Regions from separate parts of the Stenotrophomonas sp. STEN147 genome, predicted to be linked through region 1. Evidence: predicted binding sites of a transcription regulator. Region 1 holds the regulator's gene; the other holds the start of a gene.
What was found. Region 1 encodes FliA, which starts transcription of late flagellar genes. Its sites were predicted from a motif close to TAAAGTTTNNCNNNCNNNGGCCGATAA; they were not measured.

Region 1 (5,856 bases):
GCAGATCTTCGCGCCGTTCGCGAGCGCCGTCGCGGCTCCCGCCCCGGCGCCCGCCAACCGCGCCCGTTTCCTGATCGACCCGCCGCTGGACGAGCATCACGAATCCCCCGCGCCGGCAGTGCTGCCGCCGCCGCTGCCGATCACCGCTGCGGCCACTGCGCAGGCCGAGGCCGTGCACCCCGAACCGCCGTACGCGCAGGACGTCGCCGAGACCACGCCCGCCCCCATCGCGGCCGCCGAAGCGGAAACCGCGCCGGCGCCGGCCCCGCTCCTTGCCCCGGCACCGGTACTGACGGTGGTTGCACAGGACGATGCCGAGATCCGCCAGCTGCGCCACGAAGTGGCCGGCATGCGCCAGGTCATCGAGCGCGAGATGAACCGCTTCACCGACGAGCGCCTGCGCGGCTGCCCGGTGCGGGCGACCGCCCTGGACCTGATGGACGAGTACGGATTCGATGCCGGGCTGGCCCGCGATGTGGCCATGCAGATACCGCTGGAAACCGAAGCCCACCGCGGCCGCGGGCTGATGCTGGGCCTGATCTCGCGCAGGCTGCCGATCGCGCCGGTCGATCCGCTGGAAGAAGGCGGCGTGATCGCTCTGGTCGGTCCAACCGGGGCCGGCAAGACCACCACCATCGCCAAGCTCGCCTCGCGCTTCGCCGAAAAACACGCGCCGCGCGACGTGGCCCTGGTCACCACCGACACACTGCGCATCGGTGCCCGCGAGCAGCTGTACGGCTATGGCCGCCAGCTCGGCATCGCGGTGCATGAAGCCAACAGCGGTACCGACCTGGACCAGCTGCTGGAGCGGCTGAAGGACTACAAGCTGGTGCTGATCGATACCGCCGGCCTGGGCCCGCGCGACCGCGCCCTGACCGCGCAGCTGCAGTGGCTGCGTGCCGCCCGCCAGGTCCGCACTCTGCTGGTGCTGCCGGCCAATACCAGCTTTGGCGACATGGACGAGGTGGTGCGCCGCTTCGGCGCGGCCAACCTGCAGGGCCTGGTACTGAGCAAGCTGGATGAGACCGGCCGCTTCGGCAACGCCCTGTCAGTGGCGGTAGACCACGCGCTGCCGATCACCTGGGTGACCGATGGCCAGGACGTTCCGGACGACCTGCACCGGGCCAGCGCGGCCAATCTTGTACTTCGCCTTGAAGATTTGCGCCGAGCGGCCGATATGCCCTGCAACCCGGAGTTGAACCATGCCGTCGCGTGAGTACGCCAAGCTGACCAAGACCTTCCCGCTGTCGGCCACCCGCAGCGAGCCGCTCGGCCCTGTGCGCACCATCGCCGTGACCGGCGGCAAGGGCGGCGTCGGCAAGACCAACGTCTCGGCCAACCTGGCCGTGGCGCTGGCCGGCATGGGCAAGCGCACGCTGCTGCTCGACGCCGACCTGGGCCTGGCCAACATCGACGTGATCCTGGGCCTGAATCCCACCCACACCCTGGCGGATCTGGTCGCCGGCCGCTGCTCGCTGGAAGACGTGATCGTCGAAGGTCCGAACGGCGTGCTGGTGGTGCCGGCCGCGTCCGGTCGGCGGCACATGGCCGAGCTGGCCCCGGCCGAGCACATCGGCCTGGTGAACGTGTTCTCCGAACTGGAACGCGAGCTGGACATCATGGTGGTGGACACCGCCGCCGGCATCACCGACGGCGTGCTGACCTTCTGCCAGGCCGCACAGGACACGGTTGTCGTGGTCTGCGACGAACCGGCCTCGATCACAGACGCCTACGCACTGATCAAGGTGCTGTCGCGCGAGCGCGGCGTGGACCGCATCCAGGTGGTGGCCAACATGGTGCGCGACCCCAACGAGGGCCGCGTGCTGTATGAAAAGCTGACCCGGGTCTGCGAGAAGTTCCTTGCCGATGTCTCGCTGAACTACCTGGGCTGCGTGCCGCAGGATGACTGGCTGCGCCTGTCGGTGCAGCGCCAGCAGCCGGTGGTCAAGGCCTATCCATCCAGCCCGTCGGCCCTGGCGATCACCGAGATCGCCCGTCGCACCGCCCGCTGGCAGGCCCCCACCGAGCCACGCGGTGGCGTTGAATTCTTCCTCGAGCGCATCCTCAAGCAACGCGGGGTGGCAGCATGAAAGGCGCGGCCCAGTACAGGGAAGTCCAGCGCTCGGCGGCGACCGAGGTCATCGCCCAGCACTCGGACCTGGTGCGGCGCATCGCCCATCACCTGGCCGCACGCCTGCCGGCCAGCGTCGAAGTGGACGACCTGATCCAGGCCGGCATGATGGGCCTGATCGAAGCCTCGCGCAGCTACGACGCCGACCAGGGTGCCTCGTTCGAGACCTATGCCTCGATCCGCATCCGCGGTTCGATGATCGACGAGATCCGCCGCGGCGACTGGGTACCGCGCTCGGTGCATCGGCGTGCCCGCGATGCGGCCGCCACCATCCGCCGCCTGGAGCAGACCACGGGCCGTGCAGCCAGTGCCACCGAGGTGGCGGCGGCCATGGACATGCCACTGCCCGAGTACCTGCGGCTGATGGAGGACGCCTCGCGCGGCCAGGTCCTCAGCCTGGAATCGCGCATCGAAGACCAGGGCGAACTGGACACCGTCGCCCAGGGCGGACCCACACCGCAGCAGGTCCTGGAACGTGGCGAGTTCGGCCGCGAACTGGGCAAGGCCATCGGCCATCTGCCCGAACGCGAACAGCTGGTGCTCTCGCTGTACTACGAGCAGGAGCTGAACCTGAAGGAGATCGGCGCGGTGCTCGGCGTGAGTGAATCGCGCGTCTGCCAGATCCACGGCCAGGCCGTGCTGCGCCTGCGCGGCCGGCTGAAGATCTTCGAGGCCGCGGATGCCGGGCTTGAAGAATGAACATGCCCGCGGCGGCCACGGCCACCGCAGGCGACTGAACAACAAAGGAACTCCGCTTTGAACAAGAACATGCGCATCCTGATCGTCGACGACTTCTCGACCATGCGTCGCATCGTCAAGAATCTGCTGGGCGATCTGGGCTTCACCAACACCGCCGAAGCCGAGGACGGGCATGCCGCGCTGTCGATGCTGCAGAGCCAACCGTTCGACTTCGTGGTCACCGACTGGAACATGCCGGTGATGACCGGCATCGAACTGCTCAAGGCCATCCGTGCCGATGCCAAGCTCAAGACCCTGCCAGTGCTGATGGTCACCGCCGAGGCCAAGCGCGAGCAGATCATCGAAGCGGCGCAGAGCGGCGTGAACGGCTACATCATCAAGCCGTTCACCGCGCAGACGCTGGAAGAGAAACTGGGCAAGATCTTCGAACGCCTGGCGGCCAGCGCCTGATGGACGCCACGGTCGACAAGAACGCCCTCGCCCTGCGCCTGCAGGAAGCCCTCGACGCGCTCGAATCCGGCGACGAGAGCGGTTGGCGCCAGCGCATCGACGCCCTGGTGGCTGCACGCACGCAGCCGATGATGAGCGGCCTGTCGCGGCTGGCCCGCGAACTGGGCCAGGCCTTGGGAGAACTGCCGACCGTCCCCAGCGAGGCGGGCGAGCTGGACGACGCCTGCGCGCGCCTGGACCACGTCGTGGCGATGACCGAACAGGCCACGCACCGCACTCTGGACCTGGCCGAAGAGTGCCGCAGCCTCACCGAACAGCTGCGCGCCGAAGGCCTGCAGCCGGGGCAGGATGCGCAGCTGGAGCGCATCCGCCACAACCTGACCGAGATTGCCCTGACCCAGAGCTATCAGGACCTGACCGGACAGATCATCCGTCGCGTGGTCGGCATCGTCCGCCGCGTGCACGAAGGCTTTGGCGCGCTGGGCCTGCCACCGGAGCAGCATCGCACCGATCCGGCGCTGGCCGGGCCGGCACTGAAGGGACTGGACCGCCACGCGGTCTCTCAGAACGACGCCGACGACCTGTTGTCGGACCTGGGACTGTAAGCATGAGCGCGGTATCCGACGACATCACCGCCGATTTCATCATCGAGGCACAGGAAATCCTGGATCGCCTCGGCGAACAGCTGGTGTCGCTGGAACAGGCGCCGCAGGACGCCGACCAGCTCAACGCCGTGTTCCGTGGCTATCACACGCTCAAGGGCGGCGCCGGCTTCCTCGGCATCACCGCCATGGTCGAGCTGTGCCATGCCGCCGAAGAGGCACTGGGCGCCGCCCGCGCTGGCCAGGCGGTGCTGCAGCCGCATCACTTCGATGCCGCACAGCAATCACTGGACTACCTGCAATCGATGCTGGATGCCGTGTCTTCCGGCAATGAACCCGGCTATGCCCCACCGGACCTGATCGCCCAGTTCGACGTGCACGGCGCTGCTGCGCCGGCCGCCGCCGCGCCCGCAGCGACCGCGCCCGCCGCCGGCGACCTGATCACCGACGACGAGTTCGAGGCCCTGCTCGATCAGCTGCACGGCAGCAACGCCCCCACCGCGGTGGCGACGCCGGCCAAGGCCGACGATGGCCTGATCAGCGAGGATGAGTTCGAAGCCCTGCTTGACCAGCTGCACGGCGGCGCCGCCCCCGGCGCGAAACCCGTGGCTGCTCCGCCGGCGCCTGCGCCTGCACCGCCCGCACCGCGCCCCGCGGCCGCCGCTGCCAAGCCCGCGGCCAACAAGCCGGTGGCCGAGGCCGAGCACACCGTGCGCGTGGATACCAAGCGGCTGGATGCGATCGTCAACCTGATCGGCGAGCTGGTGCTGTCGCGCAACCGGCTCAAGACCCTGCGTGCGCGCCTGCGCGACGAGGAACTGGACCGCGCCGTGTCGACCCTGGACATCGCCACCGCGCGCCTGCAGTCGGCAGTGATGCGCACACGCATGCAACCGGTCGGCAAGGTGTTCTCGCGCTTCCCCAAGGTTGCCCGCGATGTCGCCCGCTCGCTGAAGAAGGAAGTGGACCTGGAGCTGGTCGGCGCCGAAACCGAGCTTGACCGCAACCTGGTCGAGGCCCTGGCCGACCCGCTGGTGCACCTGGTCCGCAACGCCATCGACCACGGCGTGGAGATGCCCGATCTGCGCGAAGCACAGGGCAAGCCGCGCATGGGCCACGTGCGTCTGTCGGCCCAGCAGGAAGGCGACTACGTCAGCATCGAGGTGCAGGACGATGGCGCCGGCATCGATCCGGAGAAACTGCGCGCGAAAGCACGCGAAAAGGGCTTGATCGACCCGGAGGCGGCGGCCCGGCTGAGCAGCGAGGAATGCCTGCACCTGGTGTTCCTGCCCGGCTTCTCCACCAAGCAGCAGGTGACCGACATCTCCGGCCGCGGCGTCGGCATGGATGTGGTGCAGTCGCGCATCCGCGAGCTCAGTGGGCAGATCCAGATCCAGTCGGAACTGGGCCGGGGCAGCCGCTTCCTGATCCGCGTGCCGCTGACCCTGGCGATCCTGCCAACCCTGCTGGTGCAGGCCGGCGAGGACGTCTATGCGCTGCCGCTGGCGCGCGTGATGGAAGTGCTGCATGCACCGCGCACCTCGCTGGGCTGGTTCGATGGCCAGGCGGTGCTGGATCGTCGCTCGCACACCCTGCCGCTGGTCGATCTGCGCCAGTGGCTGGATGTGACGCCCGCCGCCTCGGCGCTGCTCACCATCGTGGTGCTGCAGGCCGGCGAGGCGCGCTTCGGCCTGGTCGTGGACCAGGTCCGTGGGCGCGAGGAAGTGGTCATCAAGCCATTGCCGAAGGCCCTGCGCGGCCTGCGCGGCTACGCCGGTGCGACGCTGATCGGCGATGGCCGGATGGCCCTCATCCTCGACGTGGATGGCCTGCGATGACGCGCGCCGGGCTTGGCCCGGCGCTACCGGAAACGGCCCTGCGCGGTAGCGTCGGGCCATGCCCGGCGAACCAGAAACTGTGACTACCGTCTGTACGCGATCGACCGGTGTCTCAAGTCCCATTCACACACGCCGA
Region 2 (5,856 bases), on a different contig from region 1:
CGCACAACGCAGCAGTGAACAGCGCCTGTTTGAAAGCGAGCAGCGCAGCCGCATCACCCTCGATGCCGTCGCCGACCTGGTGCTGAGCGTCAGCCTGGAGGGCCGCATCGAATATGCCAATGCCGCTGCCGTGCGCATGCTGGCCGGCGACGGCGCACAGGCGCTGGCCGGCTACAGGGTGCAGGAGGTGCTGCAACTGACCACCGAGTACGCCCCCGGCTCGATGCTGGACGTGGCCGTACTGCTGGACCCGGAAAGCAACGCGGTCGACCTGCATGCCGACCTGCTGCTGCGGCTGGGCACGGCGACGGTGCCGGTGGATCTGACCCGCGCCTGGCTGCGCGACGATGAGGGCCATGTGCGCGGTGCGGTGTGGGTGCTGCGCGACGATACCCAGCAGCGTGCACGGCAGCGCGAAGCGCGCCAGCTGGCGGAGATCGATCCGCTGACCGAACTGAGCAACCGGCGGGGGTTCGAAGTCCATCTGCAGCAGGCCATCACCCGGGTCGAGCGGACAGGCCAGGCGGCATCGCTGATGTACATCGACCTGGACCGCTTCAAGCCGGTCAACGACACCTGGGGCCACCTGGCCGGCGATGCGGTGCTGTGGGCGGTGGCCAGCGTGCTGCGCCACGGCGTGCGCGATTCGGACGTGGTGGCCCGGCTGGGCGGGGACGAGTTCGCGGTGATCCTGTCCGGCTGCACGCCGCGCCGCGCGGCGCGGATCGGCGGCGAACTGCTGCAGACCCTGGCCAGTCTCTCCATTCCCTGGGACCAGCACCGCCTGCGGGTGGGCGCCAGCATCGGTATCGCACCGCTGCTGGGCGGCATGGGGGTGGACCAGGCCGTGGCTGCGGCCGATGCGCAGTGCTACAGGGCCAAGGCAATGGGACGCAACAACGTGCAGGTGCAGGGGGAAGCCGGCGAATGGCCGGCTGAGGGCGTGGACAGCGACGCCGGTGGCGGCTGATCTCAGTCTGTGAGAGGGCGGCCGCGAATACTGCGCGCACACCCACCCCGTTGGAGAGCGACATGCGTTTCTGGACCCCGGATGCCCTGCGTGCCTTCGCGCCGGCAATGGTCGGCTGGTGGCTGGCGGTAGCCGCCTGCCTGCGTTTGGAGCAACTGCACGGCGATGCCCGGGCGCAGGCGCTGCTGCCCACTCTGCAGGGCGGCGTGGTGGTGCTGCTGATGCTGACCCTGGGTGCCATCGTGGCCGCCTGCGTGCTGCTGTGGCGGTCGCGGCGCGGGGATGCGCCGGCACGCTGCTAGCCCTGGCGCTCAGTCCAGCACGCTGTTGGCATCAACCAGCCGCACGTCGTGCATCTGGTTGAGGTAGGCCTCGTAGTAGCCCTTGTGCGAGGCGCCGACGAGGGTCAGCATGCGGGTGCCCGGGTGCTGGCCCAGCACCTCGCGCATGTTGGCGACCATGCGCAGGTTGCGGGTTTCCCAGTAGCCGACGTAGTTGCGGCCGAAGCCTTCTGGCGATGGTTCGACCAGGGCCGCGCCGAAATCGCTGTTGTAGACCTGGGCGATGGTGTCGGGCGCGTTGTAGTTCCGATAGAGCGCCAGCAGGCCATCCGTGCTGCCGAGTTCGGCGTGCAGGGCCGTATCGGCGGCCCGTCGTGCCTTGCTGGCGGGATTGTTCCAGGCGTTCATGATGGCTTCGCCAGCCGCCTTCTCCAGTGCCGCAGGGGTGGGCGAATCAGCGGTGTGGTCATCGACTGCCCACAGGCGTTCCAGGCCCAGGCGTGCGGCAAGCTCGGCCGCGATCAGGCTGACTTCGTTGCGTCGCACGGCGCGTTTGTCGAGGAACTGCACCAGTTGCGGTGACAGGCTGTCTGCGGCGCGACGCTCCTGCGGCGGCAGGCGCAGCCACTGCACCAGCGCAGAGCCGTTCTCACCTGCGGCCAGGAACAGTGCGGCCAGCCGGCGACGCTGTGCGTGCGTCGGTGTGGCGGGCCATGCCGCCAGCACGCGATCGACTTCGGCATTGGCCGCTGGAACATCCAGACCGGTGGCGGCCTGGGCAGGTGCAGGATCGACGCAGTAACTTTCCACGCTCTCGGCATAGCGGGCGGGATTGCGGCGCATGAAATCGCATTGCAGTCCGGACAGGTTCTCCACCGCGATCGCCGTCGGCCGCCATGCCTGCAGGCGCTGCAGCAGCGGCTCCAGCATTGCCGGCTGGAAGGTCGGGGGCAGGCCGGACAGGTGCGGTGAGCCCAGCACCAGCACTTCGTTGACGCGGCCGGCGGGCGGGCCCTTGAGCTGTGCGGGATTGAAACTCGGCCGATAGCCTGCATCGGCGGCCAGCGCGCCGCTGCTGCACAGGCCGAGGGCGAAAAGAGCAGCCAGGCGTGAAAACATGCGATCTCCGTGTCGATGGACGGTCCGTGATGGGCGCATCCTTGCCTGTCCACCCCCTTGCCGACAGCCCCGTTGGTCATGGCAACCTTTTCGTTGCAGGCTGCATCGCGGGCGCCGTCAGGCGCTGCAGGGGGGGAGGGGGCTGGACAGGGCCTGCTGCGGAGGGGCCTAAAGCCCGGAACGGAGGTGCCGATAACCTCACTGGATCCCGCTCCCGTCACCCGCTGCAGGACCCCAGGCTGCCCCGTCGGGCGGCCCGCGCAGTGTGTTCCGCCGCTCCCGGATACCGATCGCACCCGCCCCCAGATGTTCTTGCCCGTTGCTCGAGAGGTGCCTGCCGGCACCTGTAGTCCAAGCAATTGATGTCGCCGTCGGGCATCCCGCCTGCCGGATCGCAACCGCTTACCGGACACCGAGGATCAGACAATGCTCACTCCAGGCCTTACGGCAGGCGCACAGGCGTCAGCCGAGCTGCACGCCCGTTGGTCGCCGTGGCGTTCCCTGCTGGGCGCGCTGGCGGGACCGCCTCGGCCCGGCAGTGTCGACAGCGACCGCGGCCACGCCGAACTGGCCGCCCAGGTGGCCGCACTGCATCGCGTGCAGGCGGTGATCGAATTCGATCTGGATGGCACCATCCTGCAGGCCAACGACAACTTCCTGCAGGCGGTGGGTTATCGTCTGGACGAAATCCAGGGCAGGCATCATTCGCTGTTCGTCGACCCCGATCAGGCGTCCGGCGCCGAGTATCGGGACTTCTGGGCCCGGCTGGGACGTGGCGAGTTCGACGCCGGGCAGTACCGACGGCTGGGCAAGGGCGGGCGCGAAATCTGGATCCAGGCGTCCTACAACCCGGTGCTGGACCCGCAGGGCCGGCCCTTCAAGGTCGTCAAGTTCGCGACCGACATCACCGCGCAGAAGCTGCAGGCCGCGGACTGGGCGGGGCAGCTTGCCGCCATCGACAAGTCGCAGGCGGTGATCGAGTTCAGCCTGGACGGGCACATTCTCTCGGCGAACGCCAACTTCCTCGCCGCCACCGGCTACAGCCTGGAAGAGGTGCGCGGCCAACACCATGCGCTGTTCGTGGAGCCCGAGCTTCGCGGCAGCCTCGAGTACCGCCGGTTCTGGGAAAAGCTCGGGCGCGGCGAGTACGACGCCGGGCAGTACCGGCGGCTCGGCAAGGGCGGCCGCGAGATCTGGATCCAGGCCTCCTACAACCCCATCCTGGATGGCAACGGCAGGCCCTTCAAGGTCGTCAAATACGCTACCGACATCACCGCGCAGGTGCATGAGAACCAGGCCATGCAGCGTGCGGTGGCGCAGACCCGGGAGGTCGTGGCGGCGGCCAAGCAGGGCGACCTGACCCGTACCGTCGCCATTGCCGACAAGAGTGGCCCCATCGCCGAGCTGTGCGATGGCGTCAACGCGCTGGTCGAAGCCATGGCGGGCATCATCGGCCAGATCAAGTTCGCTGCCGATACCATTGCGGTCGGCGCGACCGAAATCGCGCAGGGCAACAGCGACCTGTCGCAGCGCACCGAACAGCAGGCGGCCTCGCTGGAAGAAACCGCCGTGTCCATGAAGGGCCTGGCCGATACGGTGCAGCGCACGGCGGCCAATGCGCGCCAGGCAAGCCAGCTGGCCGGCGGCGCAGCGGAGGTGGCTGCGCGCGGCGGCAGCGTGGTGCACGAGGTGGTGGCGACGATGGCCTTGATCAACGCCTCCTCGCGTCGCATCGTCGACATCATCGGGGTGATTGACGGCATCGCATTCCAGACCAACATCCTGGCGTTGAACGCTGCCGTGGAGGCGGCGCGTGCCGGCGAGCACGGCCGTGGGTTCGCGGTCGTCGCCACCGAGATCCGCGAACTTTCGCAGCGCTCGGCCAGCGCCGCCAAGGAGATCAAGCAGCTGATCGACACATCGGTGGCCAATGTCGGTGCGGGTACTGCGCAGGTGGAAAGTGCTGGCCGCACGATGGACGAGATCGTGCTCAACGTGCGCAGGGTCAGTGACCTGGTCACCGAGATCAGCAGCGCCTCGCAGCAGCAGAGCGATGACATCCAGCAGATGAACCACGCGGTGGACCTGATCGACCAGGGAACCCAGCAGAACGCGGCGCTGGTCGAGGAAGCGTCTGCCGCGGCGCGCAGCATGGAAGAACAGTCGGCCCACCTGCTGCAGACCGTCGCCGGATTCCGTGTGCAGGGGGCGGCGGGCGGCGCTGCCCTGCAGCATGGCGTGCCGACCCTGCGCGTGGTCTAGGCGCGCAGGGCAGGGGTCGCTGTACGTTCCGGCAAAGCGTCGCCGCAGACGCAGTTGCGGCCCGCGCGCTTGGCCCGGTACAGGGCCTGGTCGGCACGTTCGACCACGCTGTCCGGGTCCTGCCGAGCATCGGCAGCCAACCATGCCACGCCGATGCTGACGGTCACGCTGGACGGGCCGGACGGCAGCGCGGCGTCTTCGACCGCCAGGCGGATGCGCTCGCCCATGGCCATTGCATGGGCCACGTCGGGGGAAGGCAGCGCAGCGATGAATTCCTCGCCGCCGTAGCGGGCGAGCAGGTCGTCACCGCGCTGCAGGCAGCCATCGATGATCGCGGCCACCGCCTGCAGGCGGCGATCGCCCTCCGGGTGCCCGTAGGTATCGTTGAGGCGCTTGAAGTGGTCGATGTCGATCATCAGCACCGCCAGGCCCAGGCCCTGGCGCCGCGCGCGCCGTTGGGCACCCGGCAGCGATTCATCGAAACTGCGGCGGTTGCCCAGCCCGGTCAGCGGGTCACGCCGGGCCAGCGCTGCCAGCTCGTCGCGCTGGCGCTGGATGTCCACCTGGCTCAGCACGCTGCGCAGTGCATAGCCCAGCATGGCGCCGATGAAGCCCACCGTCGCCATCGTCTGGTTCGTACGCGCCATCAGCAATGCAACCAGCATCAGCAGAAGCGGCAGCATCAACGGCACGCTGGCCTCGACGAAACGCCGCAGGTTGCGCGGTACAGGCGGCGCGGTCCTGCGCCGCGGACTGCCGGCGATCACCGCCAGCAGCAGGAACAGGCCGCTGATGAGCAGATCTCCCCATCCGCCGTCCGGGGTCTGCGGCCGATACCGGCTGACGTACTGTTCGATCAGGAAGTAGCCGAGCAGGAACAGGGTGAGGGTGCGGAAGAAGTCGCGGCGATCTGCGTTGTCCTCGGCCAGGTAGCGGATCACCGCGAAGCTGAACAGCAGGCTGTTCTGCGTGGTGCTGATGGGGTTCAGGCCATGTGTCCACAGCGCGGTATCCAGCTGCGCAGTCGATTGCGCATGCGTGTAGTACAGCAGCCAGAGCAGGCAGATGATCGACAGGTCGACGCTGCGGACATGGCGGTTCCTGCTGTCGGCGCTGGCGGCCACGTAGGTCAGCGGGATGCGATAGAACACGTACAGGATCAACGATGTCAGTGCGACCTGCGCCGGCCAGGCATCGGTGATGCCGGGAAACAGCAGTGGCAGC

Region 2: ACVOKU_RS08355 (methyl-accepting chemotaxis protein) is a predicted target of FliA. The motif match lies at 2,540-2,566, and genes of this name have one in related genera.

Annotation. Positions count from the first base shown of each region.
Region 1 covers NZ_JBRRCG010000002.1:16,130-21,985, reverse strand. Annotated here, with positions in the region: gene flhF (flagellar biosynthesis GTPase FlhF) at 1-1,216, shown strand, start outside; gene ACVOKU_RS02955 (MinD/ParA family ATP-binding protein) at 1,203-2,090, shown strand; gene ACVOKU_RS02950 (RNA polymerase sigma factor FliA) at 2,087-2,830, shown strand; gene cheY (chemotaxis response regulator CheY) at 2,888-3,280, shown strand; gene ACVOKU_RS02940 (protein phosphatase CheZ) at 3,280-3,885, shown strand; gene ACVOKU_RS02935 (chemotaxis protein CheA) at 3,888-5,720, shown strand.
Region 2 covers NZ_JBRRCG010000006.1:42,347-48,202, reverse strand. Annotated here, with positions in the region: gene ACVOKU_RS08370 (PAS domain S-box protein) at 1-970, shown strand, start outside; gene ACVOKU_RS08365 (hypothetical protein) at 1,033-1,272, shown strand; gene ACVOKU_RS08360 (DUF5694 domain-containing protein) at 1,282-2,370, opposite strand; gene ACVOKU_RS08355 (methyl-accepting chemotaxis protein) at 2,797-4,632, shown strand; gene ACVOKU_RS08350 (GGDEF domain-containing protein) at 4,629-5,856, opposite strand, start outside.